3 regions of the Streptomyces sp. NPDC003327 genome follow, and region 3 is predicted to be linked to each of the others. Evidence: riboswitches for the same ligand, from Rfam matches in the RefSeq annotation. Region 3 holds a riboswitch; each other region holds the start of a gene.
What was found. Region 3 has a riboswitch for cobalamin ahead of ACWDVG_RS01725 (cobalamin biosynthesis protein). Riboswitches for the same ligand answer to the same signal wherever they lie in the genome.
Positions count from the first base shown of each region.

Region 1 (7,043 bases), on a different contig from region 3:
GTCGGCCGCGGAGGGCCCCGACCAGGCGCGGCGGTGGGGGACGCGGCCGAGCCGGACGATGTCGGCGACGGTGAGGTCGACCTGCGTGTCGGCGTGCTGCTCGACGGTGGCGAGCCGCTGGGCGACCGCGCGGCGCGGGATCGTACGCATCGGGTCGCCGTCGAGGGTCACGACGCCGGTGTCCGGGGCGGAGACCCCGGCCAGGAGGCGCAGCAGCGTGGACTTGCCCGAGCCGTTGGGGCCGAGGAGACCGGTGACGGTGCCCGGCCGGGGGGCGAGGCTCACGCCGTCGAGGACGAGGGCGCCCCCCGCCGTACGGGAGACGCGCTCGGCGCGCAGCCCGACCCCCGGTCCGGCCACGGGCCCGTGCGAGGGTCCGGCCACGGGGCCTTCCGGCGGCGCCCCGGGTGCCGTGCCGTGGGGTGCGGGGGTCGCGGTCACGGGGTGCTCCCGGTGCCCCCGGCGCTGCGGGTGCGGTAGAGGACGAGGACGAACGCCGGTACGCCGACGAGGGAGGTCACCACGCCCACCGGGACCTCCTGGGGGTCGAGGACCGTACGCGCGAGGGTGTCCGCCCAGACGAGGAAGACGGCTCCGGCGAGGGCGGTCACGGGCAGCAGCCGGGTGTGGCCGGGGCCGACGAGGGCGCGGACGGCGTGCGGCAGGACGAGCCCAACGAAGCCGATGGCTCCCGCGGAGGAGACCAGGGCGGCGGTGAGCAGGGCGGTGACGGAGAGCAGGACGAGGCGGGTCCTGGCCACGGAGACGCCGAGCGCGGCCGCCGCCTCCTCGCCGAAGGCGAAGGCGTCCAGGGTCCTCGCGCAGCCGCCGCAGACCAGCACGGCCGCGGCCAGCACCGCCCCGCACACGGCCACGTCGGTCCAGTCGGCCCCGGCGAGCGAACCGAGCAGCCAGAAGAGCACCCCCCGGGTGGTCTCCGCGTCGGCGGCCGTCATCACGACGAAGGAGGTGAGGGCGGAGAACAGCTGCATGGCCGCGACGCCGGCGAGGACGACCCGGTCCGCCGACCCGCCGAGGGTGTGGCTGAGCAGCAGGACGAGGGCGAAGGAGCAGACCGCCCCGGCGAAGGCGCCTCCGGTGACCGAGACGACTCCCCCGCCGACGCCGAGGACGACGACGGCGACCGCGCCGGTCGAGGCCCCGGAGGAGACGCCGAGGACGAACGGGTCGGCGAGCGGGTTGCGCAGCAGGGACTGCAGCACCACCCCGCAGACGGCAAGCCCCGCGCCGCACACGGCCGCGAGGAGGGTGCGGGGCAGGCGGAGGTTCCAGACGATGCCGTCCCGGATCGGGGAGAGGCCGGAGACGTCCCCGCCCAGGTGGGCGGCGACCGTGGACCAGACGTCGCCGACCCGGATGTCCGCGGGGCCGAAGGTGATCGCCCCCGCGACGGAGGCGCAGAGGAGCACGACCCCGCCGAGGACGCCGAGCCCGAGGCCGACCCCGCGCGGGCCGGGGCCGGGGCGGCGATCGGGCTCGGGGCCAGGGCCAGGGCCGGAGTCGGGGCCGAGCGTGGTGGTCACGCGCCGAGCCCGTACGAGCGCAGCGCGGCCGCCACCTTCTCGATGCCCTCGACGGTGCGGAGGGTCGGGTTGAGGGCCTGGCCGCTGAGGAGCACGTACCGCTTGTTCCGTACCGCCGTCATGTTCCGGGTGACGGGGTGGGACTCCAGGAACGCGATCTTCTTCGCGGCGCTCTCGCCCGACTGCGCCCTGCGCGTGAGGTCGCCGATGACGAGGACGTCCGGGTCCCGGTCCGCGACGGTCTCCCAGTTGATCCGGGGCCACTCCTCGCGGGTGTCGTCGAAGACGTTCCTGATGCCGAGGGCCCCCGTGACGATGCCCGGCGCACCGCAGCAGCCGGCCATGTAGGGCGCCTCGGCGTCGGAGAACCAGTACAGGACGGACGCGTTGCCGAAGTCGGCGCCCGCCGTGGCCTTCGCGACGCGGGCCCTGAGCTGGGCGACGAGCCGCTCACCGCGCTCCGGGACGCCGAACACCCGGGCCAGGTCGCGGATTTCGCCGTACACCGTCTCCATGGTGAGCGGGCGGGTGCGGACGCCGTCGCCGTCGCCGCTGTTGTCCTTGCCGACGCAGTCGGTGGGCGAGAGGTAGGTGGGGACGCCGAGTTTCTCGAACTGCTCGCGGGGCGCCACCCCGCCCTTGCCGAGGGTGTAGAGGAAGGAGGCGGTGGCGAAGTCGGGCTCGGTGTCGAGGACCTTCTCGAAGGACGGGTAGCGGTCGGCGAGCCGGGGAACTCCGGCGTTCGCCTTTTCCAGGCCCTTCAGGACGGGGTCGGTCCAGGTGGCCGTGCCGACCATGCGGTCCGCGAGGCCGAGCGAGAGCAGGATCTCCGCCGACCCCTGGTCGAGGGCGACGGCCCGCTGCGGCGCACGGTCGATCCGCACGCGCTGCCCGCAGTTGTCGAGGGTGACGGGGTATCCGGAGGCCGCGGGCCCCTCGGCCCGGTGGTCCGGTGCCGGTGAGGCTCCCCCTCCCCCGCATCCGGTGGCGAGCAGGACTCCGGTGAGGAGCAGCGCCGCGGTCCGGGCCCGGCCACGGCGGCCACGAGCACGGGCAGGGGGAAGGAAGGGGGCACGGGTCGTGCGGGAGGGGTGTGCGAGCGGCACGGAGCGTCCTCTGCGTCCACGGCTCATACGCGGAGCCTGTCGTACGGTGCTCCCCGGACGACGAGACGACGCCGGGGCCGCCAGCAGGTCTTCGGACTCGGGGTCGTCCGGACGAAGCGCCTTCCCGGGTCCGTCGTGCCCCCAGTGGCCGATGCTCCGCCCGTCACCCTCACCGCTGCGCGTCAGTTCCGGATTCCCACCGGATTCCCTGACCCGTGTGCGGACCGCGGCTCTCGCAGCGGTCCGTACAGAGGTACGACTGGCCCGGGCAAGTTACCACAGGGCCATGCCCCTTCCGCCGGTCGGCCCGGGCGCCGCGGAGCAGCGCGGCGAGGGACGAGGGGGTGTCTCAGGCGGGTGTTTCAGGCGGGTGTCTCCGCCAGCTGCCTGATGCCGTCGAGCGTGGCCTCCATTCCGGCGCGCAGTTCCTTGACCCGGTAGGCGACGATCTCGTCCCGCCGCTCGGGGGCGCGTTCGATCGCCAGCGTGAGGCCGCTGCGGCCCGGTCCGACGCGGACCGTGTGGCTCAGGAGCACTCCGTCGCCGTCCTCCCGCAGGTCGAAGCGCCAGGAGGCGAGGGCCCGCGCGGGGTCGGTGTTCGGTTCGCCGAAGCGGCCGTCGGCGTCCACGACCGCCCAGGCGAAGGTCCGCGGTTCGTCCAGCTCCACGACCCGGGAGACGGTGCGCCACTCGCCGACCAGGGAGTGCCGGTTGAAACCCTCGAAGCAGGCGCCGACGGCGGGCTCCCGCGCGCTGTCGAGCCAGGCGACCCGCTGGAGTTCGGGGCTCAGCCGGGCGGGCAGCCCGATGTCGGTCACGAGTTCCCAGAGCCGCTGCCACCCTGCCCGTACGAGCGTCTCGCACCGCACTTCCGGCGCGCCGGTGATGTCGTCCATGCCGTCCCCTCCGTCGGTGGCACCGCCCCGCACGGCGCGGCGTCCGGTTCGGCACGCTAGTCGGCCGGGGCGCCCCAACGCGCCTGCGCACGCTTTGAGATGGATCACAGCGTGGGCCTTTTGCGCGTGGGCCGTTTGCGCGTGGGCCGTCGGGAGTGGAGGAGCGACCCCGCTCTCGTCGCGACGCGCGAGGGCTTAAGCGGGGAGGGGAGGGGGGTAGCCGAAGAGGCTGCCCGTACCGGTGATGTCCAGGAGACGGGCGACCCGGCCGCCGGCCGCGACGATCGTGACGGGCCGGTGCTCGGCGAGGGCCTCGTGGCGGACGCGGAGCAGGACGTTGAGGCCGGTGGAGTCGCAGAAGGTGACCTCGGACATGTCGAGTGCGAGCCCGGCGCCGTCCTCGCACTCGGCGAGGGCGTGCACGAGGGCCGTGTCCAGGTCGGCGGCCCGGTCGAGGTCGATGTCCCCGGAGAGGCGGACGACGGTCGTCCCGGGCGTACTGAGGACGTGGATGCCTGTCGGGCAGGGGTCCGGGACCTGCGGTGGCGTGGGCGCCTGCGGGTTCGGGAGCACTGTCACGACTCCTCCTCGACGGGCGGTGCTGGGCATGGGGGACACCCCGATCCGGGTCTCCCCGGAGGGGCATATGCGTCAGTATTTACCTGAAAAACACTTCGCATAGGGCGCCGAAAACCCGGGAACACCGCCTTCATGGGAATCGGTGGAGACGGTCAGGGGTGGACGTTCCTCACGAACCATGCCCGGGTCCTGCTGGCGATCGCCCGCGACCCGGACATACGCCTGCGCGAGGTCGCGGCGCAGTGCGGCATCACCGAGCGCACGGTGCAGGCCATCGTGGCCGATCTCGTACGGGCCGGTTACGTCTCGCGCAGCCGCGCGGCCGACGGTCGGCGCAATCGGTACCGGATCCATCCGGACGCCCCCTTCCGCCACCCGGCCGAGGCCGGCCACGAGATCGCCGGACTCCTCGACCTCTTCACCGGCCGGGACCGCGTGTAGCGACCCACCGGGACCGCGCGTGACGACCGCCCGGGACCGCATGTGGCGGAATTTTGATGAAAACGATTTCCACTGTCGATACAGTGGGCCCGCTCGGCCGGTGGGGCCGGGCGGGAGGGGGTACTCAGCCATGCCCGGAACGCGGATCCCACCGCGGAGAACACCGCAGATCGCCCCGCGGGGTTCCCGGCGGAGACGACGCACGGCCGCCGCCGCGGCGGCGGCCTGCTTACTGGTCCTGCTGCCCAGCGCCTGCACCTCGTCCGGCGGTTCGGACCGCGCGGCGCCGCCCGCCGCGGCGCGCGGCGCGCAGGACGTCAACGCGCACCCGGTGTCGGAGCTGCGGGACGGCGGCGAACTGCGCGTGCCGGTGGACGCGTTGCCGACCAACTACAACCCCGTCCAGGTCAACGGCGCGCGCGTGGTCACCTGGCAGCTGGCCGAGGCGATCCTGCCACGCACCTTCGATGACGGCGCCGACGGCCAACCGGTCCTCTCCCGCGCCTACTTCGCCTCCGCCGCGGTGACCTCGACCTCCCCGCAGGTCATCACGTACACGATCACCGAGGGCGCGGTCTGGAGCAACGGGCGTCCGCTGTCCTGGGAGGACCTGCGAGGACAGTGGCAGGCGCTCAGCGGGCGGAACACCGCCTTCGAGGCCTACAACAACGTGGGCTACGCGGACATCTCCTCGGTGGAGCGCGGGCGTTCGGACCGCGAGGCGGTCGTGACCCTGCGCCGGCCGTTCGCGGAGTGGCAGGGGCTGTTCACTCCCCTGCTGCCCAAGGAGGCCACCGCGTCGCCGGAGGCCTTCAACACCGGCTGGCTGGAGTCGCCCGTGATCACCGCGGGGCCCTTCGCCGTCGAACGCATCGACCGCACCGGCAAGACCATCACGCTCCGTCGCAACCCCGCCTGGTGGGCGCGGACTCCGCCGCTCGACCGGATCCTGCTGCGGGTGCTCGACCCCGCCGCGCGCGCCGACGAACTCGCCAACCACGGCATCGACATCTACCCGATCGGCGCGGACGTGGACCTCTACAGCCGCGCCGCCACCCTGCCCGGCGTGGAGATCCGGCAGGCCCCCGAACGGCTCGCCGGACAGCTCACCTTCAACGGGGCCGCGGGCGCGCCCCTCGCCGACGAACGGCTGCGCAGAGCCGTCGCCCGGGCGGTCGACCCCGCCGCGATCACCCGGGCGCTGCTCGGCCGGATCGTGCCGGACGCGCAGCCGGTCGGCAACCACGTCCTGCCGCCCGGCGACCCCGGCTACCGGGACAACTCGGCAACCCTGCCGCACGACGCCGCCGCCGCGGCCCGGGAGCTCGACTCCCTCGGCTGGCGGCGCACCGGCGACCACCGCGAGCGGGACGGCCGACGGCTCTCCCTGCGCCTGGTCGTCCAGGCCACGCCGGTCGGACGGGCGGTCGGCAGCCTCGTCCGTGAGCAACTGCGCGCCGTCGGGGTCGAGACGCGCACCGAGTCCGTACCGCTGGAGAAGTTCTACGACGGCTATCTGCTGCCCGGGAACTTCGACCTCATCGCCTTCGAGTGGACGAAGTCCGCGTCCCCGTTCGCCCACGACCGGCCGGTCTTCCAGAAGCCGCGCGGCGACGACCACGGCAGCAACTTCGGGCGGATCCACATCCCGGCGATCGACACCCTGTACGACCAGGGGCTCGCCGAGCTCGACCCGGTGCGCCGCCGGGCCATCGCCAACCGGATCGACGTCCTGGCCTGGAAGCACGCCCACCATCTGCCGCTGTACGCCGGCTCCGGCGCCTACGCCGTGCGCGCGGACCTCGCCAACTACGGGGCCCGCGGCCTCGGTTCGTACGGATTCGAGCGCGCCGGATACCTGAAATGAGCCGTCCGCGCGAGGTCGCGGGAGTCGGGGTCCGGTTGCTCGGCAGGCTCGCCTGGCGGCTGGGGCTGTGTCTGGCGGCGACGCTGGTCGCGTACGTGCTCGCCTCCCTCAGCTTCGACCCGCTCGCGGAGCTGCGGGGGCAGCAGCCCCGGCCGCCGCAGGCCGTCATCGACGCGCAGGCCCACCGGCTGGGCCTGGACACGCCGTTGCCGGCCCGGTTCCTGCACTGGCTGGCAGGCGTGCCCAGGGGTGACTTCGGCGAGACGGTCGGCGGACAGCCCGTCGCCGACGAACTGTGGCGGCGCTGCGGCACCAGCCTGCGGCTGTTCCTCGCGGGAAGCCTGCTGGCGATCGTGGCCGGGGTGCTGTGGGGGGTGTGGAACGCGCTGCGGGACGGGCGGCCCAGCGACCGGCTGTCGCTCCTCGGCTCGCTGGTCCTGCTCGCGGTCCCCGTGTTCGTCCTCGGAACCGTACTGAAGATGCTCTGGCTGCCCGTCAACGAGGCCGCCGGCACCCAGCTCCTCTACTTCTCGGCCGAGACGACGCCGGGCGCGACGCTCACGGGCTGGGCCGAGGTGTCCGACCGGCTGCGGCACCTGGCGCTGCCGAC
Region 1 is NZ_JBSFSA010000056.1:19,102-26,144, forward strand. Features, by position in the region: gene ACWDVG_RS28650 (ABC transporter ATP-binding protein) at 1-360, opposite strand, end outside; gene ACWDVG_RS28655 (FecCD family ABC transporter permease) at 438-1,544, opposite strand; gene ACWDVG_RS28660 (ABC transporter substrate-binding protein) at 1,541-2,557, opposite strand; cobalamin riboswitch at 2,736-2,860, opposite strand; gene ACWDVG_RS28665 (SRPBCC family protein) at 3,013-3,546, opposite strand; gene ACWDVG_RS28670 (STAS domain-containing protein) at 3,742-4,125, opposite strand; gene ACWDVG_RS28675 (helix-turn-helix transcriptional regulator) at 4,258-4,566, shown strand; gene ACWDVG_RS28680 (ABC transporter family substrate-binding protein) at 4,697-6,433, shown strand; gene ACWDVG_RS28685 (ABC transporter permease) at 6,430-7,043, shown strand, end outside.
Region 1: another riboswitch for cobalamin. It lies ahead of ACWDVG_RS28660 (ABC transporter substrate-binding protein); the one in region 3 lies ahead of ACWDVG_RS01725 (cobalamin biosynthesis protein).

Region 2 (7,043 bases), on a different contig from region 3:
CGTCGTACCCGTCCAGGTCGTCGGCGGTGACGAAGGTTCCCAGCCGCACGTCGACACCGCGCTCGGCGAGCTGCACCCGGAAGTAGCGGAGGGTCTCGTCGAACTCCTCCTTGCCGGGCACCCGCTTGGCGACGTTGAGCTGGCCGCCGATCTCGTCGGCGCCGTCGAAGAGGGTCACGGAATGCCCGCGCTCCGCTGCCGACACCGCGCAGGCGAGCCCGGCCGGACCGGCGCCGACGACCGCGATCCGCTTGGCGAGGCGGGTGGGGGAGAGGACCAGCTCGGTCTCGTGGCAGGCGCGCGGATTGACGAGGCAGGAGGTGATCTTGAGGCTGAAGGTGTGGTCCAGGCAGGCCTGGTTGCAGCCGATGCAGGTGTTGATGGTCTCGGCGCGGTCGGCGGAGGCCTTCGCGACGAAGTCCGGGTCGGCGAGGAACGGCCGGGCCAGCGACACGAGGTCGGCGCGGCCCTCGGCGAGGATGCGCTCGGCGACCTCGGGGGTGTTGATGCGGTTGCTGGTGACCAGCGGCACGCTCACCGCGCCCATCAGCTTCTGCGTCACCCAGGTGTAGGCGCCGCGCGGGACGGAGGTCGCGATGGTGGGGATGCGGGCCTCGTGCCAGCCGATGCCGGTGTTGATGATGGTGGCGCCGGCCGCCTCGATCTCCTTGGCGAGCTGGACGACCTCCTCCAGGGTCGAGCCGCCGGGGACCAGGTCCAGCATGGAGAGGCGGTAGACGAGGATGAAGTCCTCGCCGACCCGCTCGCGGATCCGGCGGACGATCTCCAGCGGGAAGCGCACCCGGTTCTCGTACGAGCCGCCCCAGCGGTCCGTGCGGTGGTTCGTGGCGGCGGCGATGAACTCGTTGATGAGGTAGCCTTCGGAGCCCATCACCTCGACACCGTCGTACCCGGCCTCCTTGGCCAGCTCGGCGCAGCGCGCGTAGTCCTCGACGGTCTGCTCGACCTCGGCGTCGGTCAGCTCGTTCGGCGGGAACGGGCTGATCGGGGCCTGGACCGGGCTCGGCGCGACGAGCCCGGGGTGGTAGGCGTACCGGCCGAAGTGCAGGATCTGCATCGCGATCCGGCCGCCCTCGGCGTGCACGGCGTCGGTGATCACCCGGTGCTCGGCGACCTCCTCCGCTGTGGTCAGCTTGGCGCCGCCGTCCCAGGGCCGGCCGGCCTCGTTGGGCGCGATGCCGCCGGTGACGATGAGTCCGACGCCGCCGCGGGCGCGCTCCGCGTAGAAGGCGGCCATGCGCGCGAAGCCGTGCTCGGCCTCTTCGAGGCCGACGTGCATCGAGCCCATGATCACCCGGTTGGGGAGCGTGGTGAAGCCGAGGTCCAGCGGGCTCAGCAGATGCGGGTACGGGGTCGGGGTCGAGGTCATCGGGGCGCCTCCTCGCGCAGGGGTCGTCGCACCCTGTTGTAGGCGACGCGCCCCCGGTTCTGCAACTAGTTGCAGAAGGATCGGGGTGTGATGGTTACTACTCGGTAGAAGCGCCTCGGCGTCTTGACCGCACCCCGCCCCCTCGGCTGTCCCCGCCCCGACGGCTCACCGCCCCGCCCGCCGGCTGACCGCGGACTCACCCCACCCGGTCGAGCAGCCCGTCCAGCTCCTCCGGCGTCCGCGGCCCCGGCGCCCCCTCCGGCAGCAGCCCCCGCCCGCGCAACAGCCGGGCCACCGACACGGCCCACGGACGCCGCAGCCGCGCCGCGTCGAGCAGCGCGTCGTCGGCCAGCAGCTCCGCGACGGGACCCGTCCGCAGCCCCGCGGGGGAGAGCACCGCCGCCTCGTCCGCCCAGCGCAGTGCCAGGTCCACGTCATGGGTCGCCATCAGCACCGTCGTCCCCGCCGCCCGCAGCCGCTCCAGGGCGTCGAGCAGCCGCTCCTGCCCGTGCGGGTCGAGCCCGGCCGTCGGCTCGTCCATGATCAGCACCCGCGGCCGCATGGCCACCGCCCCCGCGATCGCCGCCCGCTTCCGCTGCCCGTACGACAGCAGGTGCGTCGGCCGGTCCGCGAGCGCCGTGATGTCCAGCGCCTCCAGCGCCTCCGCCACCCGGAGCCGTACCTCCTCCTCCGGCAGGCCCAGGTTCATCGGCCCGAAGGACACGTCCTGCGCCACCGAGGCCGCGAACAGCTGGTCGTCCGGATCCTGCACCACCAGCTGGACGGTGGTCCGCAGCCGCGTGAGGCCCTTCCGGTCGTACGCCACCTCCGCCCCGTCCAGGAGCAGCGCCCCGCTCCCGCACCGCAGCCCCCCGCTCAGCAGCCGCAGCAGCGTCGTCTTGCCGCTGCCGTTGCGGCCCAGCAGCGCCACCGCGCGCCCCCGCGTCACCGCGAAGTCCACGCCGGAGAGGACCGGGGGCCCGTCCTCGTACGCGAAGCCCGCCTTCACCAGCTCCACCACGGGGGTCGACGTCGTCACGGCAGGAACCTTTCCAGTACGAGGGTGAGGGCGACCAGCCCGCAGAGGAGCCCGGCGGTCGCCCCGAGGAACGGGCGCGACACGGCGGCCGGCGGGACGAGGACCCGCAGCGTCCCGTCGTATCCGCGCCCGGCGAGCCCCGTCTGCATCCGCTGGGCCCGGTCGAAGGCGCGGACGAAGGCCGTCGCGCCGAGTCCGGCCAGCGAGCGCCAGGCCGCCGCCCGGGTGGTGTGCCCGAGCCGCGCGGCCTGCGCCTGCCGGATCTTCGTCAGCGCGTCGAGGAGCAGGAAGATGATCCGGTACATCACCAGCGCCACGTCCACCACCGGCGCCGGCACCCCCGCCCGTACGAGCCGGGGCAGCACGTCGGAGACCGGCGTCGTGAACGCGAAGAGCAGCACGCCGAGCGAGGCCGACGCGGTCCGCAGCAGCAGCTCGCCCGCGTGCACCGGCCCGTCGGCGGCGAGGGCCACGAGCCCCCGGTCGCCGCCGACCTCGAAGAGCAGCGGCACCGCGCCCGTCACGCAGAACCCGAGCGGGATGCGGAAGGCCCGCCACAGCCCCCGGCCCGGCACGCCCGCCGGACCGAGGAGCACGGCCAGCGTGACCGCGGCGACGAGCACCGCGCCCGGCCAGGGCGGAAGACAGACGGCGCACAGGGTCAGCCCGAAGCCGAGCAGCGCCTTCTCGGCGGGATGGCGGCGGCGCCAGCGACTGCGGTGCGCCGCCGCGTCGATCGGCAGCACGGCGCTAGTCGCCGCGCCGCGCGAGGGACCCGTTCGGGCGGGGCCCGTCGGCGCGGGACCCGTCCGCGAGGGCCGCAGCGGTGCCGGGCGCGGGCTCCTCCGCCTTCTCCGCGTCCTGCGTGCCCTGCGCCTGCTCCGACCTCTCCCCCCGCTCCGCCTTCTCCGCCGCGCGCGCCTCGCCCTGCCTCCGGCCGCGCCGCAGCCCGAAGTAGTACGCGAGGACACCGGCGCCCAGTGCCGCCTGGAGCGAGAACAGCGCCGACTCGATCTCGCCGGACGGCGGCTCGTACAGCGGGCTGAACCAGGGCTCGTAGTCGGGCTGGAGCTCCGTGATCGCGGACTCCGCCTCCCCGTCCGCGCCCGCGAAGGGCTCCTCCTTGTGGTCGCCGAGGCCGAGGGCCAGCGGCAGGACCGCCAGCGCCGCCACGACGAGCAGCAGCAGACTGTTGATCTTCGCGTTCCGGCTCATCACGCCGTCGCCCCCTCGCGCTGCGCGGCGGCCGGCCGGGAGAGCACGCCCAGCCGGATCAGGTCACCCTTGCTGGACTGCGTGAGCAGCCGCATCACGAGCACCGTGAGCAGGCCCTCGCTCACGGCCAGCGGAATCTGCGTGAGCGCGAAGATGCCGCCGAACTTGGCGAGCGCGCCGAGGACGCCGCTGCCCGGGTCCGGGAACGCGAGCGCCAGCTGCACACTGGTCACGCAGTACGTCGAGAGGTCGGCGACGAACGCGCCGAAGAACACGCTCACCATCAGCGGCGCGCCGGTCCGGCGCAGCAGGGCGTACGTCCCGTACCCCGCCCAGGGCCCGACGATCGCCATCGAGAAGGCGTTGGCGCCCAGCGTCGTCAGACCGCCGTGGGCCAGCAGCAGCGCCTGGAAGAGGAGCGTGATCGTACCGAGTACCGCCATGATCGGCGGCCGGAACAGGATCGCGCCCAGCCCCGTCCCCGTCGGATGGGAACAACTTCCCGTCACCGAGGGCAGCTTGAGCGCGGACAGGACGAAGGTGAAGGCGCCGGAGGCGCCGAGCAGCAGGGTGGACTCGGGGTTCGAGCGGACTTCACGGGTCAGCGCGCGGACCCCGTGGACGACGAACGGCGCGGCCGCGACGCTCCAGGCGGCGGCGTGCACAGGGGGCAGATACCCCTCGGCTATATGCATGGTTGGGAGACCCTCTCCAGCACCTCGTGGATGGACAACGCACCTTGGCCGGTCTCCTGGCTGACGGTCATGCCGCCCGACTCCGCCTTCCCACCCCGCAGCGGTCTCCCGCGGCGGAGCAGTGGCTTCCCCTGAGGGACGGAGCCGGACCTCCCGATCACAGTGGCGAGGGCCGCACCGGTACTGCACCGGTTTCCCGAACACCAAGGCGGCATGACCCTAGTGCGTTGACCAGGTGCATCACAACACGGTCGCCACTCCGTGCGTTCCGTCACTCACGCGGCGCGGTCGCCCGGGGCGGCCCGACGGTGTCGCCGCAGCACGCCCCGGCCGCCGACGGGGGCTCATGCCTTCCGGTACGCGTACGCCTCCGAAGCCGCGGCCGCCACCGCGTCGAGGTCACCGCCCGCGCTCGCCGTCACCAGCGCGGCGACGGCTCCTTCCACGAACGGCGCGTCGACGAGCCGGGCGCCCTCGGGCAGCTCGTCGCCCTCCGCGAGCAGCGCCTTGACGGTCAGCACCGCACTGCCCAGATCGACCAGGAGCGCCACCCCTGCGCCCTCGTCTGCGGCCCTCACCGCCTCCGCGATCAGCTCCGCGCTCGTCCCCAGGCCCCCGTCCGGGAGCCCGCCCGCGGGCATGACCCGGGCCGTCTCCCCGCCACCCGCGAGCCCGCGGGCCAGCACCGCCACCGAAGCGGCGACCGCGGCGCTGTGCGAGACCAGGACGATGCCGACCCGCGGCGCGGCGCTCACGCCGAGCCCTCCGCGCCCGCCACGCCGCCGTCCGCCGCCTCGGCTGATACGGCCTCGGCCCGCGCGGCCTCCTCCAGGGCGGCCAGGAGCAGCGCCGAGGAGGCCGCCCCCGGATCCTGGTGCCCCACCGAACGCTCGCCGAGATAACTCGCCCTGCCCTTGCGGGCCCGCAGCGGTACGGTCCCCACGGCGCCCTCCGCGGCCGCCGCCCGCCCCGCGGCGAAGGACTCCCGCAGCCCCGCCACCCCCGGCACGAGCGCGTCCAGCATCGTCTTGTCACCGACCCGCGCACCGCCCAGTTGCGAAACGGCGGACACCCCGGCGTCCAGCGCCGCGGCGAGCTGCTCCCGCGTGACCCGGGCGTCCTCGCCCAGCGTCTTCCCGGCGCGGCGCAGCAGCGTCCCGTACAGCGGTCCCGACGCCCCGCCCACCGTGGAGATCAACTGCCTCCCGGCGGCCACGAGCACCGCCCCCGGGGTGCCCGGCGGTTCCTTCGCCAGGATCTCGGTCAGGGCCGCGAAGCCGCGCCGAAGATTGGCACCGTGGTCGGCGTCGCCGATCGCCGAGTCCAGCTCCGTGAGCCGGTCCGCCTCGCGGTCGACGCCGGCCGCCGCCGTGGTCAGCCAGCGCACCAGGAACTCCGCGCCGTAGGTCTCCGTCATCCGCTCGCCCTCTCCCGTCCGACTGCACTGCTCACCGACACCGACACCGACACCGACACCGACACCGACATCGGCACCGACATCGGCACCGACTCGGGCACCGTCGCCACCTGCGCCCCCTCGCGCCGCGGTCACCGACCCCAGCGCAGCGCGGGCGTCTCCACGGGCGCGTCCCAGAGCCGCAGCAGCTCCTCGTCCGCCTCGCACAGGGTGACCGAGCAGCCCGCCCTGTCCAGGGAGGTCACGTAGTTGCCGACGAGTGTGCGCGCGACCGGCACCCCGCGCTCGCCCAGCACCCGCGTCACCTCCGCCGTGAACCCGTACAGTTCGAGCAGCGGGGTGCCGCCCATCCCGTTCACCAGCGCGAGGACCGGCCCGGACGGCCGCAGGTCGTCGAGGACGGCGTCCACGGCGACGTCCGCGATCTCGCCCGAGGTCATCATCGGCCGCCGCTCGCGCCCCGGCTCGCCGTGGATGCCGATCCCCAACTCCAGTTCCCCGGGCGGCAGGTCGAAGGTCGGAGAGCCCTTCGCGGGCGTGGTGCAGGCGCTCAGCGCGACACCGAAGGAGCGGGACCGCTCGTTGACCCGGCGGGCGATCGCCTCGACGCGCTCCAGCGGCGCGCCCTCCTCGGCGGCGGCTCCGGCGATCTTCTCCACGAAGAGCGTCGCCCCGGTGCCACGCCGCCCCGCCGTGGAGAGGCTGTCCACCACGGCCACGTCGTCGTCGACGAGGACCCGGGCGACCTGGATGCCCTCGTCCTCCGCGAGCTCCGCCGCCATCTCGAAGTTCAGCACGTCACCGGTGTAGTTCTTGACGACGAACAGCACCCCGGCGCCGCTGTCGACCGCGGCCGCGGCCCGCACCATCTGGTCCGGTACGGGCGAGGTGAACACCTCGCCGGGACAGGCCGCCGCCAGCATCCCGGGCCCGACGAACCCGCCGTGCAGCGGCTCGTGCCCCGATCCGCCCCCGGAGACAAGCGCCACCTTTCCGGCCACCGGCGCGTCCCGCCGGACCACGACCCGCCGTTCGACGTCCACGGTGAGCCCGGGGTGCGCGGCGGCCATGCCGCGCAGGGCGTCGGCGACGACCGTCTCGGGAACATTGATCAGCATCCTCACGGATACCTCCTGGTGAGAGGAGCAGTCAGGCGGATCGATCGTCGCGCACGCGCGCCACCAGGCCATTATCGGCGCACGACCGCACGCGGGTACAGGTCGGAAGGGGCGGGGGAGGTGGCCGGGCCCCATCGGCTCACGGCGGGCGATCGGGGGTAGGAGGGCC
Region 2 is NZ_JBSFSA010000031.1:8,631-15,673, reverse strand. Features, by position in the region: gene ACWDVG_RS22000 (FAD-dependent oxidoreductase) at 1-1,390, opposite strand, end outside; gene ACWDVG_RS21995 (ATP-binding cassette domain-containing protein) at 1,587-2,429, opposite strand; gene cbiQ (cobalt ECF transporter T component CbiQ) at 2,426-3,175, opposite strand; gene ACWDVG_RS21985 (energy-coupling factor ABC transporter substrate-binding protein) at 3,180-3,644, opposite strand; gene ACWDVG_RS21980 (energy-coupling factor ABC transporter permease) at 3,644-4,339, opposite strand; cobalamin riboswitch at 4,369-4,576, opposite strand; gene ACWDVG_RS21975 (PTS-dependent dihydroxyacetone kinase phosphotransferase subunit DhaM) at 4,684-5,094, opposite strand; gene dhaL (dihydroxyacetone kinase subunit DhaL) at 5,091-5,756, opposite strand; gene dhaK (dihydroxyacetone kinase subunit DhaK) at 5,888-6,880, opposite strand.
Region 2: another riboswitch for cobalamin. It lies ahead of ACWDVG_RS21980 (energy-coupling factor ABC transporter permease); the one in region 3 lies ahead of ACWDVG_RS01725 (cobalamin biosynthesis protein).

Region 3 (7,043 bases):
TCCGGCGAGCCGTCAGGCGCCCCCGGTGTGGACCTGGAAGGCGGCGCGGCGGACCGCCTTGGCCAGGGCCGGGTCGGGGTGGGCGGCGGCCAGGGCGACGAGGACCTGGACGGTGCGCGGGTGGCCGACGGCCCGGACCTCGTCGAGCAGGGCGGGCACCGTGCCCTGCACGGCCGAGTCGAGGTGCCGGACGAGCAGCGCGCTCTCGCCGTGGTCGGCGACGGCCGCCGCGGTGTCCACCCAGAGCCAGGTGGCCTCCTCGCGGGTGAGGACCTCGGGCGCGTCGTCGGGGTCGGCGCCCTCGTACTCGGCGAGCCAGAGCAGCGCGTACGGGCGGAGGGACGGCTCGGTGACGGCGGCCCGCACCTCGGCCTCGGCGGGGGCGCCGACGACGCGGAGCGCCTCGAAGGCGAGCCCGCGCAGCAGGGCGTCCTCGCCCCGGGCGACGGCGAGGAGCTCGGCGACGGCGCTGGAGAGGGTGCGGGCGGCGAGCCAGGCGCGGTACTCGTCGCGGGCGGGGCCGGGGGTGAGCCGGGCGCAGCCGCGGAGCATGTCCTCGGCGGACTGCTCGATGTTGCCGGCGGGGCTCTGCGCGGCGACGCAGATCTGCTCCAGCTTGACCCAGACCGCCCAGTTGCCGAGCGGGGTGAGGGTGGCGTGACGTCCCTCGGGCCCCTCGTCGAGGGTGAGCGCGCCGACTTCGGCGAGCCCTTCGAGGGCCCAGTCGAGGAGCGCGGGCAGTCCGTCGGCGGCGGGCCCCTCCCCCTGCGCCGCCGGGTCGGAGGTGTCGGCCGGGTCGGGGGCGTCGGCCGGGTCGGGGGCGTCGGCCGGGTCGGGGACCTCGCAGCGTTCCCCGCGGAGTTCCTCGACGCGCTGGGCGAGCAGGTCGAGGAGGGCGGGCAGGGCGACGGGGCCCTGGGAGAGCTGGAGCAGCGAGAGCACTTGCGGGACGGCCTCGACGACCTCGGCGACGGCGCCCGGCGCGACGCCCTCGGGGGCCGGGGGGACCAGCGACCAGGCGTCGAAGAGCGCGACCCAGCCGCGCAGGACGGCGGAGTCGTCGCGGTCCCACGCGTGCAGCCGCCAGCCGGGGCGGGCGGTGTCGCCGTGGAGTTCGACGAGCCCGGCGAGGCGGGCGCTGTCCCAGCCGGCCCGGACCTGGGCGGTCGTCAGGTCGAGGGCCGCGGCGGCCCGTTCGCGGGCGGGGAGGGCCTCGGGACCGGTGCGGGGCGCGAGTTCGGCGTCCGGCGACGTGGCCGCCCAGCGGGCGATGCGCACGGCGTCGGCGAGGACGAGCCGCGCCTGGCGGGCGAGTTCCGCGCGGGGCGGCGTGCCCTCGGGCGGGCGCGGCGCGGGCCGGGTCCGCCGGGTCGTCACGGCCCGTCTGGCCGTGGCGAGCGCCCGCGGGCGGACGAGTCGGAGTCTGGAGTTGCGCGCCAATGGTTCATCGGGCTTTCGAGACGTCACGGGGGCAGTCTTCCCGCTGACGGCCCGAAAGCCCAATCGGAATCCGCAGTGCCGTCGGGGCGGGCCCCGGCGGGGCCTCACAGGAAGGGCGTGAGGAAGCGGCGCAGGGCCTCTTCGTAGCGCACCGGGTCGGCGTTCCACATCGCGGTGTGCGGCGCGTTCCGCACGGTCCGGAGGGTGACGAGGCCGGGCCGGCGGGCGGCGAGCTCCACGCTGGGTTCCCAGGGGGCGAGGGTGTCCTCGGGGCCGTGGAACAGGAGGACGGGGACGCGCAGGGCGTCCGGCGCGCAGGCGGCTTCGAGCCGGTCGCCGTGGGGGCCCGTCCTGCCCCGGGCGGCGCGGACGGCGAGCGGTACGAGGGGGGCGGGGACGCGGCGGGCCGCGGCGAGGTTGCGGAGGGTGGCCTCCCAGTCGAGGACCGGGGAGTCGAGGACGAGGCCGCGGATCCGGTCCCGTACGCCCGACTCGGCGGCGGCGCGCAGGGCCATGGCGGCGCCGGTCCCCCAGCCGTGCAGGACGACGTGGGCGGCGCCGCGCCGGACGGCGTAGCGGATGGCGGCGTCGACGTCGCGCCACTCGGAGTCGCCGAGCTGGGCGAGGCCGTCGGGGCTCGGCGGGGCGCCCTCGTCGCCGCGGTAGGCCGGGACGAGGACCGGGACGCGGCGGCGGGCGTAGAAGAGGCCGAGGTTGAGCGCGTGCTCGCGGGTGGCGCCGAGGCCGTGCAGGGCGATCACCCAGGTGGGGCGGGGCCCGGAGACCAGCCAGGCGGGCAGGGGGCCCAGCTCGCCGGGAATCTCCAGGTCCTCGTGCGGGAGGCCGAGGGCGGTGGTGGGGGTGCCGAGGTGGAGCTGGGGGGTGAGCCGGACGCGGGCGCCGGGGCCGGGGGCGCCGAGCTCGACGCGTTCCAGGCGGCGGACGACGGTGTCGGCGGTGTGCGGGACCCGGTCGAGGACGGGGCCGAGGACGGCGTGCAGGCCGGGCGCCTCCATCCCGTACGTACCGGGGCGCAGGGAGGCGAGGCTGCGGGTGAGGGTGATCCGTTCGGGGCCCGTGGCGTGCACGGTGAGCCGTGGTTCTCCCGGGAAGGGGCGGCCGGACGAGGCCCTGAGGGCGACGTCGCTGGCGTACCGGCCGGCCGCGACCGCGGCCGCGCCGACACCGAGCAGGGTGGTGACGGCCGCTGCCGTCGCTGTAGCCGGGCGCACGCTCCCAGTGTCGGCAGGGCGGGGGCGGGCTGCCACCGGACGGGGCCGATCGGATCGGAGGAGGGCCGTCCGCCCCGGACCGTCCGCTGCGGGGCGGCCACTCCGGGGAGTGACAAGGGTCTCCTCGCGGGGTCCCCCGGACGGCTGGTCCGTCCAGGGAGCGGACCGGGCGGGCGGACGGTAACCCCGCGGGGGCGGCATGTGCCCGGGGATCGCCGGGATTACCCGGGGTTGGGGGTGTTCGCATGGTGGACAACCGGCCCGCCGAAGCGCGAAGCGGAATGTCTTGACACCGGTTCGGGACACCATGCCGCCCGGCCCAGTTCACCTTCCGTTCACCCAGGTTGCTTACGTTCGACGAGCCACTGACGTCAAACGATTGCCTGGGTAAATGGAACACATCACGCTGCTGCTCGCCATTGTGGTCGTGACAGCTCTCGTGTTCGATTTCACGAACGGTTTCCACGACACCGCCAACGCGATGGCCACGACCATCTCGACCGGTGCGCTCAAGCCGAAGACGGCGGTGGCCATGTCCGCCGTGCTGAACCTCGTCGGCGCCTTCCTCTCCGTGGAGGTCGCCAAGACGATCTCCAAGGGACTCGTCAACGAAGAGGGCATCCAGCCAGAAGTCATCCTCGCCGCACTCGTCGGCGCCATCCTCTGGAACCTCGTGACCTGGCTGGTCGGACTGCCGTCCAGCTCCTCCCACGCCCTGATGGGCGGCCTCATCGGCGCGACCGTGGCCTCGATCGGCGTCAGCGGCGTCAACGGCGGTGTCGTCGTCACCAAGGTCCTCATCCCGGCGGTCGCCGCCCCGATCGTCGCCGGCGCGGCCGCGATGCTCGCCTCCCGCCTCACGTACCGCCTCGACCGGAACGTGAACGCCAAGACGTCGGAGAAGGGCTACCGGGCCGGCCAGATCGCCTCCGCCGGTCTCGTCTCGCTCGCCCACGGCACCAACGACGCCCAGAAGACCATGGGCATCATCACCCTCGCCCTGGTCGCAGGCGGCGCCATCGCCCCCGGCTCGAACCCGCCCCTGTGGGTCATCGTCTCCGCCGGCCTGGCGATCGCGCTCGGCACCTACCTCGGCGGCTGGCGCATCATCCGCACCATGGGCAAGGGCCTCACCGACCTCCAGCCGCAGCAGGGCTTCGCCGCGCAGACCAGCGCCGCCACGGTCATCCTGGCCTCCTCGCACCTGGGCTACTCCCTCTCGACCACGCACGTCTGCTCCGGCGGCGTCATGGGCGCGGGCCTCGGCCGCAAGGGCGGAGTCGTCCGCTGGTCGACCGCCACCCGCATGTTCGTCGCGTGGGGCCTGACCCTGCCGGCCGCCGGCCTCGTCGGCGCGGGCGCCGAGTTCGTCGCCCGCCAGGGCGACTGGGGCGTCTACACGGTCGCGGCCTTCCTCGTCGCCTCCTGCGTGGCCATCTGGCTGATCTCCCGCCGCCAGGTGGTCGACCACACCAACGTCAACGACGTCGAGTCCGGCGACGACGAGCCCGCGGGCGTCGTGACCACCGCCATCGCGGCCGTCACCCCGCCGCCGGCCGGCACCGTCGCCGCCGTCGCGGACGAGGACCTCAAGACCACCATCCCGGCGCCGGCTCCCACGGACCCGGCCGCTCCCCCGGCCCCCGCCGCAGCGGTGTAAGGAACGAACGACATGAAGATCGACTGGGCAGCTCTCGGCTCCGTCTTCGGAGTCAGCCTCGTGGCGACCGTCGCCCTCGTGGGCCTCTTCACCCTCGGCATCATCGGCCTCGGCAAGCAGGAGGAGGCCGCCGCCCAGGGCGGCTCCGCCGCCCTGGCCCGCACCGGCGCCTACGCCTGCTTCACCCTGTGCGCGGCGGCCGTGGCCTACGGCATCTACCTGATCGTCGCCTGACGGCCCCCGGGCCGACAGTCCGCACGTGACCGGCGGGGCGGTCCGCACCTCAGGGTGCGGGCCGCCCCGTCGCCGTGTCTGTGGCGCTCCGCACAGTGACCCCCCGCAGGTCAAGGTGAGTTGACGGTTGTTCTCGGCGCGTGGTGGACTGCCGGGGCCATTACGGCGGCAAGGAAGAGGAAGTCCGGTGCGATTCCGGCGCGGTCCCGCCACTGTGACCGGCCCCCGCCAGGGGTCCGGGAGCCAGGAACTCTCGCCGCCGGTCACGTCGATCCAGGGCGCGGACCCTGAGTGAGGACAAGCGCATGCCCGGCCGCAGCCGCAGCGTTTCGAGAGCCACCGGTGTCTTCGCGTACGGAGCGGCCGCCGGCCTCGCCGTCGACCTGCTCCTCGGCGACCCCCGCCGCGGCCACCCCGTCGCCGCCTTCGGCCGCGCCGCCGGCGCCGTCGAACAGGCCATCTGGCGCGACCACCGGGGCCGGGGCGCCCTCCACACCGCCGTCTGCGCCGGTACGACCGTCGCCGCGGGCGCCCTCGCCGCCCGCGCCGTACGGAGCAGCCGCCTCGCCTCCACCGCCCTGACCGCCGCCTCCGTGTGGGCCGTCGTCGGCGGTACGACCCTGGGCCGGGAGGCCCGCGCCGTCGGCGGGGCGCTCGCCGCCGGCGACCTGGAGGTGGCCCGGGAACGGCTGCCCCACCTGTGCGGGCGCGACCCGCACTCCCTCGACGGCCCCGCGATGGCCCGGGCCGTCGTCGAATCGGTCGCCGAGAACACCTCCGACGCCGTCGTCGGCGCCCTCTTCTGGGGGGCCGTCGCGGGCGTGCCGGGGCTCGTCGGCTTCCGGGCCGTCAACACCCTCGACGCCATGGTCGGGCACAGGTCGCCCCGCCACCGCCGCTTCGGCTGGGCCTCCGCCCGCCTCGACGACGTGGCCGGCTGGCCCGGCGCCCGGCTGACCGCCGTGCTCGCCGCGGCGGCCGGGGGGAACCCGCGCGGGGCCGTGCGGGCCTGGCGGGCCGACGCGGCCCGGCACCCCAGCCCCAACGCGGGACCCGTCGAGGCCTCCTTCGCGGGGGCGCTCGGCGTACGGCTCGGGGGGACCCTCTCGTACGGCGGCCGGGTCGAGCACCGGCCCGTCCTCAACGGGGAGGGGCGGCCCGTCGAGGTCGCCGACATCGAACGGGCGGTCCGGCTCTCCCGCCGGGTCACCGGACTGACCCTGGCCGCCTGCGTGGGCGGCCGGCTGATCGCGGACGCACTGAAGCGGAGGACCAAGTGAGGGGTGGGGGGCTGCTCGTCGCCGGCACCACGTCGGACGCGGGCAAGAGCGTCGTGACGGCCGGGATCTGCCGCTGGCTGGTCCGCAAGGGCCTGAAGGTGGCGCCGTTCAAGGGACAGAACATGTCCCTCAACTCCTTCGTCACTCGCGAGGGCGCCGAGATCGGCCGCGCCCAGGCCATGCAGGCGCAGGCCGCGCGGGTGGAACCGACCGCGCTGATGAACCCGGTCCTGCTGAAGCCGGGCAGCGACCGGTCGAGCCAGGTCGTCCTGATGGGCAAGCCGGTCGGCGAGCTGAGCGCCCGCGGCTACCACGGCGGGCGGCAGCAGGAGCTGTTTGAGCCGGTCCTGGCCTGCCTGGAGGAGCTGCGGGCCACGCACGACGCCGTCATCTGCGAGGGCGCCGGCAGCCCGGCCGAGATCAACCTGCGGCGCACCGACATCGTGAACATGGGGATCGCGCGGGCCGCGCGGCTGCCCGTGGTCGTCGTCGGGGACATCGACCGGGGCGGGGTCTTCGCCCAGTTCTTCGGCACGACGGCGCTCCTCGGCCCCGAGGACCAGTCGCTGGTGGCGGGCTACCTCGTCAACAAGTTCCGCGGTGACGTGACCCTCCTCGAACCGGGCCTCGACATGCTGCACGGGCTGACCGGGCGCCGGACGCTCGGCGTGCTGCCGTACGCGCACGGCCTCGGCATCGACGAGGAGGACGGCCTGCGGGTCTCCCTGCGCGGCGCCGTCCGCGAGTCGGTCGTCGCGCCGCCGGTCGGCGAGGACGTGCTGCGGGTCGCCGTCTGCGCCGTACCGCTGATGTCGAACTTCACCGACGTGGACGCGCTGGCCGCCGAGCCGGGCGTCGTCGTCCGGTTCGTGGACCGGGCCGAGGAACTCGTCGACGCGGACCTCGTCGTCGTCCCCGGCACCCGCGGGACGGTGAAGGCGCTGGCCTGGCTGCGGGAGCGGGGGCTCGCCGACGCGCTCGTCCGGCGCGCCGCCGAGGGGCGGCCGGTGCTCGGCGTCTGCGGCGGCTTCCAGGTCCTCGGCGAGCACATCGAGGACGAGGTCGAGTCGCGGGCGGGCGCCGTCGACGGGCTCGGGCTGCTGCCCGTGCGCGTCCGGTTCGCCCGCGAGAAGACCCTCGCGCGGCCGGTGGGCGAGGCGCTCGGCGAGCGGGTCGAGGGGTACGAGATCCACCACG
Region 3 is NZ_JBSFSA010000002.1:8,145-15,187, forward strand. Features, by position in the region: gene ACWDVG_RS01705 (hypothetical protein) at 13-1,467, opposite strand; gene ACWDVG_RS01710 (alpha/beta hydrolase) at 1,545-2,672, opposite strand; gene ACWDVG_RS01715 (anion permease) at 3,064-4,332, shown strand; gene ACWDVG_RS01720 (hypothetical protein) at 4,345-4,566, shown strand; cobalamin riboswitch at 4,694-4,838, shown strand; gene ACWDVG_RS01725 (cobalamin biosynthesis protein) at 4,872-5,846, shown strand; gene ACWDVG_RS01730 (cobyric acid synthase) at 5,843-7,043, shown strand, end outside.